3 regions of the Paenibacillus sp. MT86 genome follow, and region 3 is predicted to be linked to each of the others. Evidence: riboswitches for the same ligand, from Rfam matches in the RefSeq annotation. Region 3 holds a riboswitch; each other region holds the start of a gene.
What was found. Region 3 has a riboswitch for cyclic di-AMP ahead of AC3RCL_RS00515 (C40 family peptidase). Riboswitches for the same ligand answer to the same signal wherever they lie in the genome.
Positions count from the first base shown of each region.

Region 1 (4,213 bases), 560 kb from region 3:
GGTTCATTCGGCGCAGAATGTTTCCTAATGCCGGAAGCCTGGCGAGCGTCTGGCTTAAAGAAAAAGCTGCGTTCAACCGTCCTTGATGAAAGGCAGCGGTTGATCGCAGCTTTTTGTCGTGATGGGCGAGGCTGTTCCCAGTAATGAATCAAGCAGGGAACAAGCCCGCTATTTTTTTAAATGGTAGGGAACCGTCGTGATGATCACGTCTCTCCGATACAGGAGATGTGCCCGGATGAGCAGGCTGGATTGATTGTGCAGGAAATTATGCCAGCCCTTCTTGGGGATGAACTGCGGAATGACGACGGTAACCTGATAGTCGGATTCGCTAGCCTTGCGCTGCACGGTATCGATGAATTTCGTCAGCGGCTGAATGATGCTCCGATAAGGCGAGTGCAGCGTCACCAGCCGGATGTCCGGCTGCCACTTTTTCCATTTTTCCTGGAAGGCGACTTCCTCCTCCCGCTCGAACGGCACGTACACCGCGATGATTTGGCCCGCTCCCAGCGATTTGGCGTAATTCAGCGAGTTCTCCACCACATGCGTGATTCCTGCCACAGGCAGGATGATGACATTCCCCTCAATCGGCTTAACCGGCTCGCAGGTCGTAATCCGGAGCTGGTCCGCTACCGCCTCGTAATGCTTGCGGATCCGGGTGAAAATCCAGATGATCAGCGGCAGGAATATCAGCACGGTCCACACCTGGGCGAATTTCGTAAAGAAGAAGATCATGGTCACGATAAAGCTGATGCATGCGCCGGTGGTGTTAATGATCAGCTTGACGATCCAGCCTTCGGGCTTTTCGCGAATCCATTTCACCATCATCCCCGTCTGGGAGAGGGTAAACGGGATAAACACGCCGACGGCATAGAGCGGAATCAGATGCTCGGTTTTGCCTTCAAAAGCCAGCAGCAGCAGAATGGAGAAAAATCCAAGAATAATGATTCCGTTCGAGTATCCCAGACGGTCGCCGCGGACGGTGAACATTCTAGGAATGAACTTATCCTTCGCCAGATTGACGGCAAGCAGGGGAAAAGCGGAATACCCCGTGTTGGCGGCGAGGATCAGAATTAAGGCCGTTGTCCCTTGTATGAAGTAATAAAGCGCATTTCGCCCGAAGGTATGCTCGGCAATTTGGGAAACGACCGTGACTTGTTCGCTGGGACTGACCCCATAGTAATAAGCCAGGAAAACGATACCCGAAAATAACAGGGCCAGCAGCGACCCCATCGCCACCAGAGTTTTGGCCGCGTTATTCGGGGCCGGGTCTTTGAAATTCGGAATGGCATTGGAAATCGCCTCCACGCCGGTCAGGGCGGAGCTGCCCGAGGCAAATGCGCGCAGGAGCAGAAACAAGCTCAGCCCGGCTACGGGCGTGCCGATCGGCGTATGAAGCTCCGGAGACGCATGGCCTGTGGCAATGTTGAATATCCCTACCCCGATCAGGATGAATAACGCAAGCACGAACAGGTAAACCGGATAAGCCAGTATGGAGGCCGACTCCGTAACCCCTCTTAAATTCAATACGGTCAAGCTTAGAACGAACACGATGGAGATCGGCAGATTATAGGCATGCAATACCGGAAAAGCCGACGTGATCGCATCCGTCCCGGCCGACACGCTGACCGCAACCGTCAGGATATAGTCCACGAGCAAGGAACCGCCGGCCACCAGCCCCGGGTACATGCCCAAATTCCGTTTGGACACGACATATGCGCCGCCGCCGTGCGGATAGGAGAAAATAATTTGTCTGTACGACAGGATAAGTGCCAGCAACAAGACCAGGACGCCGACGGCAATCGGTATGGAATACCAATAGGCAGCTGCCCCGACGGTCATCAACACAATGAGGATTTGTTCCGGGCCATAGGCCACGGACGATAGTGCATCGGATGACAGGATGGCCAGCGCCTTGGTTTTATTCAGCTTTTGTTCGCCTAATTCCGTCGATTTAAGCGGTCTTCCGATGAGGAAGCGCTTGATTGAGGATAACATGGTTGTTTTTCACCGCCGCTTAAGATTAAGTTCATGGTAGAAGCTCCCTGAACGGACTTCTATCGGTGTTTTTTATATGCTGGACCTAGGAACGGTCACCCTTCCTATGCTGATTTTTGGCAAACAAAAAACACAGGTTAGAACCCTGTGTTTGATCACAAGTTCACAACCCTCCCGATCAACGCTGACGAGGTTAGCTGTCGGATTCGGGCGGTGAGAGTCGCCCTACCTGATTCCATCGCGGCGTACGTACGCGATGGAATCAGGATTCACCCCTTAGTATGGTTGAAGGATCCTATAGGTATCCCTCCATACGGTTGGTTCCCCCGCTTTCCATCAAGGAAATTAAGCGAATGTCATGTGAATATGAAGAATGTTTTCGAAGCTGAATAGTATATTACGCCTGCTCCAATCGTTTGTAAAACATCCTCCAACGATCATTCGAACAGAATTATTTATAAAAAATGACAGATAAGCGCTTACATAAAGACGTGGCTTTGACAGGCTTTTTATTTTGCATGTTTTCTGCGAAAATCACGAGTTTCTATAATATAGAAGGTTAGTCGCGGGGAACATCGGTCACTGGGAGGATGCCATATAAACAAATTCGCCATGCCGGTCTCGGGGGAGGAGACACTGGCATGGCGAATTTTTTTGGGAGTGGTCCATGATTCGGCAAGGAAGAGAAAGGGTCTGGGTTCCTCTTCTTTGCTCTTGATAGGAATATACCCGGGGGGAAGAAAAGTGAATCACCTGATTAGAAAAAAATGTATGACTTTACTGGAACCCCGATTTTCTTTTAAGATAAAGGGATATGATGCAGCCGAGCAAAAGGGGGAAGCACGAAATGACTCAAGCGATGATTCATCAGGAAAACGGCGTATTTCCGGCGGTATGTCCGTTGGATTGTCCCGATACATGCGGCCTGCTGCTGCATAAAGAGAACGGAAAAATCGTCAAGGTGACCGGTAATCCGGAGCATCCGATTACGCAGGGAGCCATCTGCAATAAAGTCCGTAATATGGCACACCGGGTGTACCATCCGGAACGCGTGCTCTATCCGCTGCGAAGAGTAGGTCCCAAGGGAGAGGGCGCCTTCGAGCGGATCAGCTGGGACGAAGCCATTCAGGAGATAGCCGGACGCTATAAGGGCTTGATCGAGGAATACGGCTCCGAGAGCATCCTGCCCTACAGCTTCTACGGCAATATGGGGATATTGAGCGTCGACGGCATGGACCGCAGGTTCTTCAACAGGCTGGGTGCCAGCCGCCTGAAGCAGTCGATCTGCAATTCCGCGGGCAATGAGGGCTGGAAATCCGTGATGGGGTTTAATGGGGGAACCGTTCCGGAGGACACCGTACGAGCCGACGTCATCCTCGTCTGGGGCGGAAACATCGTCAGCACCAATATGCACCAGATGGTGATTGCAGAGAAAGCGCGCAAAGCCGGTGCCAAGGTCGTTGTGATCGATGTCCACAAGAACCAGACGGGGCAATGGGCGGACTGGTTCATTCCGCTGTATCCAGGCACGGATGCGGCGCTGGCCGTCGGCCTCATGCACATCATGTTCCGTGACGGCATGGTAAATGAGGAATTCCTCCGCAAGTATACGATTGGTCATGAAGCCTTGCGCGAGCACGTCAAAGAATACACGCCGGAGCACGTTTCTTCCATTACCGGCATCTCGATCGAGGATATCGAGAAATTGGCCGACCTCTACGGCCGGGCCGATACCTCCTACATCCATATCGGCAACGGTCTTCAGCATCACGACAACGGCGGCTTGACGGTGCGCAGCATTGCCGCGCTTCCCGCTTTGACCGGACAATGGCTGAAGCGGGGCGGAGGGGCCGCCAAGTCGAACGGCGGTTACAACAGCATGGATAGCGACGCGCTTGAGCGTCCCGATCTCCGGCCGAATCCCGAAGCGCGCACCATTAACATGAACCGGATCGGCGAAGCGCTTGCCATGACCGAACAGCCGATTAAGTCGCTCTTCGTTTATTGCAGCAATCCGCTGGTTGTGGCTCCCGATACCGAGCGGGTCAGGGAAGGGTTTGCACGGGAAGATCTGTTTACGGTTGTGCATGACCTGTTTATGACGGATACGGCCAAGTATGCCGATATCGTGCTCCCGGCAACCTCCTCGTTCGAGAATACGGACCTGTACGCTTCCTACTGGCATCAGTACGTTCAGCTGCAGGAGCCGGTCATTCCG
Region 1 is NZ_CM179499.1:6,564,755-6,568,967, reverse strand. Features, by position in the region: gene AC3RCL_RS29965 (formate/nitrite transporter family protein) at 1-28, shown strand, start outside; gene AC3RCL_RS29960 (APC family permease) at 169-1,995, opposite strand; cyclic di-AMP (ydaO/yuaA leader) riboswitch at 2,162-2,357, opposite strand; gene AC3RCL_RS29955 (molybdopterin-containing oxidoreductase family protein) at 2,843-4,213, shown strand, end outside.
Region 1: it holds a riboswitch for cyclic di-AMP, as region 3 does, so the genes downstream of both, AC3RCL_RS29960 (APC family permease) here and AC3RCL_RS00515 (C40 family peptidase) in region 3, are expected to answer to the same signal.

Region 2 (4,213 bases), 400 kb from region 3:
CTTTCATAACGAAACACCTGATATAGATAAGTTCCCAGCGGCTTGACCAGCAGCACCAGAACGAGTATAACGATGGCAATTTGTAAAATGCCCATGACGAATGCCTTCCTCCTTCAGCCGTTTCCCTAGAATTTTTCAGGGTGAATCAGCGCATAAATCAAATAGAGAAAAATAAAAATCGTGAATATCAACATGATCATCACGGCTGATCAGCCTCCGGTTCCGAAACCACGCGCCCGCACCAGGACATAAACAGCATGAGCAGTCCGTAGGTTCCTCCCAAAATGAGCACCATAACTAAATCCTGCATGAATGTAACCTCCCCTACGCTCTTGTGACGTCAGTCCAAACACTTAGCTCATAACGGATGCCATCAGAAAGGACACCTGATGATGATTCGTATGAAGCACCACATCGGCACCCAGCCCTTTGTATATCAAGCGCGGATTGCCGGAATGGGTGATCACGTAAATCGACTCCGAGGTCCATGTCCGGCAGATCCGCAAATAGCGGCAGCACAGATTCAAGCTGCTTTCGAACAGAAACACCTTGCCGACGGGAAACTCGGGAATGATCCAGGTCTGCTCGTCTCTTGTATCAATCAAAATGATGGGTTTGCAGCCCAGTTCTCGCAGCCTCTGCTGCTCAGCCCGGTTGTTGGCTATGGCCGCAAACGGAACACGTTTGTGAATCAGCTGGCGGACGAATTCCTCCCCTGCCTTGTTCGGCGCGGATACCAGGATGAATTCCTGTGGTTTCTCCATCTTCGTTTCTCCTCCTAAGGTCAGAAAGAGAAGGCAACAACAAAGAAGCCTGCGGAAAGAGAAGAACTCTTCCCGCAGGCTTCTTACAGGACACGGTGAAATACACCGTGGCCCAAGTCCACGACAATCGTTGCCTCTCTCGATACGCTTACGAGGTTAGCTGACGGATTCGGGCGTGAGAGTCGCCCTACCCATAGACCGTTATCTTGTCTACAGGATTCACCCCAGAGAGATCAGATTCATCTCCCGACTGGTTCCCCCGTTCCTTTTCCATTCAAGGACTCAGCGAAAATTAAAAACGAGTAGCATGTTATTCTATTAGCCATTGACTTGTCATCCAGACTGGGCATAACAGCACAGCAACAGGAGGTTCACGCGGTGAGAGTCGCCTCTACCTTCAAATCTCAGCAAGGCCCATGGTGCCTTCGCCATCGATCCATAAAGGCTTAGGGGCAGCTCTCACACTGCCTTTAGACCTTCATGAAACGGCTGCCCGTATGCCTTGGTCGTTGATGACCGTCAATTCATAGTTCGTATCATACGTCCGGCCCTGCAGGATGTAAATGTGAGCAAAAACACATCTGGCGTTATGTCGAACAGGAACCAAGCAGTATTTCGTCTTTATCTTCCGAATACTGCTCTATACTATGTATTTCTCTTGTTTTCTCTTATTTATCGCAATCCAACGAGATACCGAGATTTTGCCACGATAATAGATGACACGGCTGATTGTACGCGTTTTCTTTTACCGTTTTCATCACATTTCGGAATCTATTCGTCCCATACGGTCATTTACTTTTCGTTTCCTCCGGCGTATGATTCATCCATCTATTCGAAACACGTGATACGCCGAGCTCCCGACAGACCGGGAGACGGGGGAACCAAAGTCACCAGTCTTCGATTGGTGAATGGGGTGAATCCGCTGCGCCTAGGATCGAAGGGCCCAGCGGTAGGGTGCTCTCAGTCCGAATCCGTCAGCTAACCTCGTAGGCGCGTTGTTGAGAGAGAATACCATCCAAGCTTTGGCATAGCGGCCGCCGGAATTGGGGCTCTAACCATAAATAGGCCTGGAGAGCGGGGTTTCTCTGCTCACCAGGCCTATTTGCCGTGCATATAACATTCTTATAAAGGAGCGTAGATCAAATCATGACGAAACTCATCGAGGCAGCGCTTACACCCGTCATCGAAACCGCAGTGCCTGCATTAGGTGAAGAGACTATCGGCCATATGGAGATATTTCGTTTCGACCGGGGCTCGGCCGAACGCTTTATCCCATGGAGCGATCATGGCTGGAACTGCGGCTTGTTCAAAGTCAGCTGCAAAGACGCGGCAGGATATGTCGAATATGCCCTGCCAAGAACGAGAGAATTTTCGGACCTGGTCCGCTGGGCATCCGTCTTCTCAAGGCTGAGAGGCATGTCCGTGACTGAGGCCCTTCGCTATGCCCGAAAGCAGCAGCAGCAGTGGGGATCCGCACGGATGCAACTTGCTGTATCGGCCCTCGCCGATCTGGAGATCAACCTGCATCGGCACGTCACCCGGGAGCGGTTAGGCAGACTGCCGCTCGAGCGCTCCTTCCTGATGGATTGCTCGGAGTCGTATTATCATTTCTAGGGACAGCAGCTACAGAGAGCTAATGTCCCCGTTTCCTTTGGATTGGGCACTTCTAAGCAGCCTGATGTTTTTTGAAACCATGAAGAACCCCGTCAAAACGCCACTTATTTCATCAGGCATTTTGATGGGGTTCTTCAATCGGATCCCGCTCACTTGAACATATTTTTGAGCACCATCATCAGATTGGCCGGCTTCTCCGCCAGCCTCCGGGTGAAATACGGGTACCACATCGTTCCATAGGGCATATAACACCGGATACGGTAGCCGTCCTGCGCAAGCGCTGCTTGATCGTTCATCCGCAGTCCGTACAGCATCTGAAATTCATAGTCCTGTTTGTCTATGCGGCTCTGCTCGGCAAATACCTTCACCCAGTCGATGATGTTGTCATCATGCGAGGCAATCGCGACGTAGGCTCCTTGGTCGAAATGCATTTTGACCAATTTCTTGTAGTTGTCAATGACCTCCCGCTTCTGCTGAAAGGCGATGGTTCCCGGCTCTTTGTACGCCCCCTTCACCAGCCGCAGATTAACGCCGGCCCTTAACAAGTTCTTCACGTCCTCCTCCGTACGGAACAAGTAGGCCTGCATCACGGTCCCCACATTGGTCAGCCCCTCCTTATGAAGGCGGAGCGTCATATCGATGGTTGCCTGGGTATACGGCGAATCCTCCATGTCCAGGCGAACGAAGTTGCGGTGCTCTTTAGCCTTTCTTACCACCGACCTGATGTTTTCGTAAGCCTTCTCGGGGTCCAGGGCCATGCCCATCTGCGTCGGTTTCAAGGATACGTTCGATTGCACTTCGCGCTTCGCAATCCCTTCCACCAGCTTCAAATATTCCTCTCGGTACCCGGCCGCTTCGTCCAGCGTCGTAATGCCCTCCCCCAAATGATCCAGCGTAACGAGAATGCCCTTCGCGTTTAGCCTCTCGATTTCGTCCAGCGCCTCATCCAAGGTATCGCCGGCAATGAATCGGCCAGCCAATTTCCGGCCGTACTTGATCGACAGCCATTTCACGAGTTTATTGCCGGACACCGTCAGGATCACTTTACGGTACAGCTCGGTTCCGTCCATGCGCGCGCCCCCTTTGCAAGGTAAACCAAAATGCACTCTATCTAACTCATATGCAAAAATCATGACGGCATGCAGGAAGACATACATATTTAAATAGAGGTTTTCACCAGGAGATGCTAACCATGCCACCATGACGATCCGCAGCTGGACCATTGGCCTGAAGCTTCGATTCATATCATGTTAAGGAGGGGCCTCCCCATGCGAGCACCTTTTCGGAACGAACCGTTTATGGACTTCAACAACGAGTGGAACAACAAGTTATACGATGTGGCGTTATCCGGGGTCGAAGCCGAGCTTGGCCAATCGTACCCCTTGGTTATCGGCGGTGCCAAAATCCATACGGAACGTACCGCAAAGTCGGTCAATCCGTCGCGCAAACGCCAAGTCATCGGCGTCGTGTCCCAAGCGGATACCGAGCTTGCCGAGCAAGCCATTCAAACGGCGGCGCGTACTTTTGAGACGTGGAAGCACACCGAGGCGAACGAGCGGGCACGCTACCTGTTCAAGGCCGCGGCGATCATGCGGCGGCGCAAGCTCGAGTTCTCCGCGCTGATGACCCTCGAAGCCGGCAAGACGCGTGCCGAAGCGGACGCGGATACTGCCGAAGCGATCGATTTTATGGAGTTCTATGCACGCGAGATGCAGCGCCTGAGCGCACCCCAGCCGCTGACGGTCCACGAGGAGGAAGAGAATCATCTCGATTACATCCCGCTTGGCGTCGGCATCGTCATTCCGCCTTGGAACTTCCCGCTCGCGATTATGGCC
Region 2 is NZ_CM179499.1:507,076-511,288, reverse strand. Features, by position in the region: gene kdpA (potassium-transporting ATPase subunit KdpA) at 1-95, opposite strand, end outside; gene AC3RCL_RS02190 (potassium-transporting ATPase subunit F) at 126-194, opposite strand; gene AC3RCL_RS02185 (hypothetical protein) at 354-764, opposite strand; cyclic di-AMP (ydaO/yuaA leader) riboswitch at 894-1,062, opposite strand; cyclic di-AMP (ydaO/yuaA leader) riboswitch at 1,602-1,774, shown strand; gene AC3RCL_RS02180 (hypothetical protein) at 1,911-2,378, shown strand; gene AC3RCL_RS02175 (proline dehydrogenase family protein) at 2,528-3,448, opposite strand; gene pruA (L-glutamate gamma-semialdehyde dehydrogenase) at 3,647-4,213, shown strand, end outside.
Region 2: it holds a riboswitch for cyclic di-AMP, as region 3 does, so the genes downstream of both, AC3RCL_RS02180 (hypothetical protein) here and AC3RCL_RS00515 (C40 family peptidase) in region 3, are expected to answer to the same signal.

Region 3 (4,213 bases):
CCATTATAAACCAACATCCATAGACAGCATAGCCAGTTGTGACAAAAAAAGCAACTATACCGCGCACCTTCATAAAAAGTACACAGAATTGTGCTTTTTCATATAGACAAAGATTACTATTCCTCATTAACCGGAGGCTCATACACCATGCAGTGGAAAAGGGAGTTTCCCGTCGGTGTAAGGCGCTCGTACGTATCGGTGATATGAAACCCGGCCTTTTCGTATGCGCGGATCGCGCGCTCATTCCAGGTCATTACCTCCAGGTCGATCTCATCGTCAGGCCGCCTCCTCCTCGCTTCCTGGACAATCGTCTGCATAAACCGTTTACCCATTCCGCGTCCGCACCAATCAGGCCGCATGCCCAGCCCGATTCGCGTAACCTCATGCATCGGAAACAGTTGGGCAAATCCCCATAGCGTCTTCCGTTCATCCAAAATCGAAATGTACTGCTCCCGGCGGATGTCCGGATCCCCAAACTCGATCTCAAGCCCCTTCATCTGCTCCCAGGGAAGAAAACCGTAAATGTTATAGGGAGGAGGATAGGTCCAGGCGCATATTTCTTTCGCATGCTCTTCACGCATGACCACCGTGTGAAATGAAATCGGTGCTGCATCCATTGGCAAAGTCCCCCTGTCGTAATTACAAATTAAATTATACCCTATTCCTCGAACATTCTAGCCGCATCAAAAAGCCCGTCCAAGAGAAGTAGGTCTCCTTTGACGGGCAAACGGATATGTATGGGCAGGACGAGGATAAGACATCGAAGCTTAGGAGGATTCTCCGGTCGACTTTTCATACTGATCGTTGCTCATGATGCGCTCGGCACCTACGTATCGCTGCTCGTAGTAGTCCTCAGAAAATAAAATCAATATTTTTCCATTAGGGTGTTTAATGAAGGGAGAGGAGGGTATATAAAGGGTAGAAGATGCAATGACTTGAGGATGCGAAGAGAATTTGCATAATAATTTTCTTTTTTTCTCGAAAAGTGGGAACTTTTTCGTTGTCCCAAACGTTATAAAGGTATACACAGAGCAGACAAAAGAAAAAGCCGCTGGATGAGATCGGCACAATCTCATACGCCCAGGGCTTCTTGTAAAGGATAAATCAATGAAGTTCCAATAATTAATTGTAGTTCACAGCTACAGACTTGTACGTAGACTGACTCATGACTCGCTTAGCACCTACGTATCGATTGGCGTAATAGCTCTGGCTCAGCGGACTGATGATGACACCGCGCGAGGATGAGGAATGAGCGAATTTGCCGCCCCCAACATAAATACCCACATGAGATACACCTCTGCCGGATGTGTTGAAGAACACGAGATCGCCAGCTTTCAGCTTGCTCTTGGCTACGGCCGTACCGACTTTGTATTGAGCTCCAGACGTGCGCGGCAGGCTTAGACCAAGTTTCTTGTAGATATAGCTGGTGAATCCGGAGCAGTCAAAACCATTCGTTGTGGTTCCACCTGTTTTATAAGAGACACCAATGGCTGGTTTGATTGCAGTATTTAATTTGGAATCGGCGAAAGCGCTTCCGGTCCCTAATGTGAGTGCGAGGGCCAGGCCTAGAGAAATGGCCGTTAACTTCTTTTTCAAAACAAAAAGCTCCTTCCATTGCCTGCGAGGTTAGCTTAAGGGTTCGGTTGAAGGTCCCCTATGATCCCTCTCTTGCGAGATCAATTCACCCAAAACGGATCCCCCGCTTCCCAATCATGGGAATTCGGCTCCTTAAAATGTTGATGAACCCATTCATTGACGTCTGACGTTCCAACATGCTTAACGAAATTACATAGTTCCAGCAAAAAGTTACAGTAAAGATGACAAAGTTGTTACTAACATATTCGTTATTTTAGCAGAGTATTAACAATTTGGCAAATGAGGAAAGCTCATTTTTATACAAAAAAACCTGTCCCCATCATGCGGAATCAGGTTTTTTTGTAATTTGGCCATCGGAAAATGTAATATTGAGGAAAAATAAACTTCTATTCTTTGTAAAATCAAGTCCGAGAGAGAAATGTGTCGCTTCCGATTACAGCATATTTACGAGCTTGTTTATCATATGATGGTAACGAAATGTAACGATTAGGCATGCTGCGAGGAAGAATCCCGCCACAAATGGTATTGGGCGGAAATTACCCAAATTTGGAAGAGTCCATTCAGAAAATAAGAGGCTTGCTGAATAATCAAGCCGATCAATCCCGCCCAGAAGAGCGATGCCGAGCTCAGGAACAAAAGAATGACGCAGGCCGATCCGCCAACGGTAAGGGATAACAGCACAGCCGTGCCCAGTCGGCGGAAGAGCGCAAGAATGGAGCTGATCATGCCGGAATTGTCCGTACGGCCGAATTGCATATAGAGCAATAACAGGCGAATCAGATAGGCGTACAGAAACCAGCCGGCTGCATGAGGCAGCGCATGAAGCAGCAGAACCGGCTCATGGATCCCGTTCAGCAGGATCGGAAGGATTTTGGGCAGAATCCAGTATCCGGGCACAAAGGTAAGAACAAGTTCGATCAGATAAAATACCGTAACGGGCTTCCATAGCTTCTGCATGCCGGTGAAGAAGAATAATCCGCGCTCGCCCTTGGCCTCCTGGTGGAGGTTATAGAAGATGCCTGCCCGAATGAGCGGGGTACATACCATCCGGATCAGGAGCAGAGCGGCCAGAAGCCAACCATAGGTATGGACCGTGCCGCTTAACGATAGACTCATCTCGCCCTCGTAGAAGAATAACAGGCGACTAAGCTCGTTAGGGGCAGAATCCGGATATCGCATCAGCAGGGGGACGACTGCCGATTTTACAAGCCGGTACAGGCAATATCCCCACAGCATGCGGTACAAGAACAGCAGAATGGAGACGTATAATTGGTCTTTAACACTGATCCACCCTTGGCCTGCATAACTTTTCATGTGCTCCCCCCTCACCATGACAGGCTGCCGAACAACGTCTCCACAAGCTTGGTAATACTGAGATTCCAGCGTGTGACCACCTTCGGATCCATTCCTGCCTTCATATAGTTATTGATGTGTCTATTCTCCAGAACGATGGAGTATTTCGGATCAACCATGGCCCAGGCGAGCGGGGTGCTGTACTCCAGGGTGTACGTAACTTTTCCGTCCTTGCCGCTCCAGGTTCGCTCCACCGTTTTGCCGTCTTCAAAGGCGAACACGATAGGCACATCGGTTATATCTCCGTCCTTGCTCGTAATCTTGACCGTGGATTCATACCGCGGATGGTCTGACGTGCCTTTATTTTTGGTTTTGATCACATCGATGGCGACGTCGGCCATTTGGCTTCCATATACATATTGGTCAAAATACGATTGCCAGGAGGTTTTGCTTACTTGCTCGACGACTTTCTGAAAATCAGACGTGGTTGGGTGCTTGAAACGGTATTTCTGGGCATAGGTATGCATGATTTTCCCCATCATCTGTGGACCGACCTGCCGTTCAATGCCTTGCAGCACCAGCTTGCCTCTCGTGTAAACATTCAGCGCGTAGTTCTCGTGTGAGCTGTATTTCCAGGACTCCATCTTCAGCGGGGCAGGGGAGGTAATCGATGCTCCTTGAGCAGCGGTGTTGGAGGTAATGCCGTATTCCTTCTCCATCACTCTTTCTTCTGCATAGGTTGCAAAGGCCTCGTCCAGCCATGCTTCCTCAAATTCGTTGCTTGCGATCATTCCGTAAAAATATTGGTGGGCGATCTCGTGAATGACGGTCCGTTCGAGCTCATAACCCGGCGAATCGTTCTTGGCCCCGAAGGCCGTGACCAGCGTCGGGTATTCCATGCCGCCTGCACCGTTGCCCGACTCCGGCGGGACGACGATGGACAACGTGGAATAAGGATAGGTTCCGTACCATTTACCAAACGAAGCCAGTGCCGACTTGGCGGCATCAAAGTAACGGTCCTTCAGGTCTTTATGGGCCGGATCGAGATACAGCTTGATGCGGACGCCCGGCACGCCCGGTGCCGAGAAGGCCTCCTCGGCCGTGACAAAGTTGGGCGAGGCCGACCAGGCAAAATCATGCACATCATCGGCATAGAATTGATAAATTTTTTCCCCGTTCGACTTTTGGGCAGGCTTGGTCGGGAATCCGGTCGCGGCGACAATGTAATTCTCGGGCACCCGGATGCGAACGCTGTAAATGCCGAAGTTGGAGTAGAACTCGGAGTTGCCGTGGTATTGATGAAGATTCCATCCTTCCTCGGCTC
Region 3 is NZ_CM179499.1:109,002-113,214, forward strand. Features, by position in the region: gene AC3RCL_RS00510 (GNAT family N-acetyltransferase) at 117-617, opposite strand; gene AC3RCL_RS00515 (C40 family peptidase) at 1,123-1,596, opposite strand; cyclic di-AMP (ydaO/yuaA leader) riboswitch at 1,601-1,736, opposite strand; gene AC3RCL_RS00520 (hypothetical protein) at 2,083-2,910, opposite strand; gene AC3RCL_RS00525 (M1 family metallopeptidase) at 2,922-4,213, opposite strand, start outside.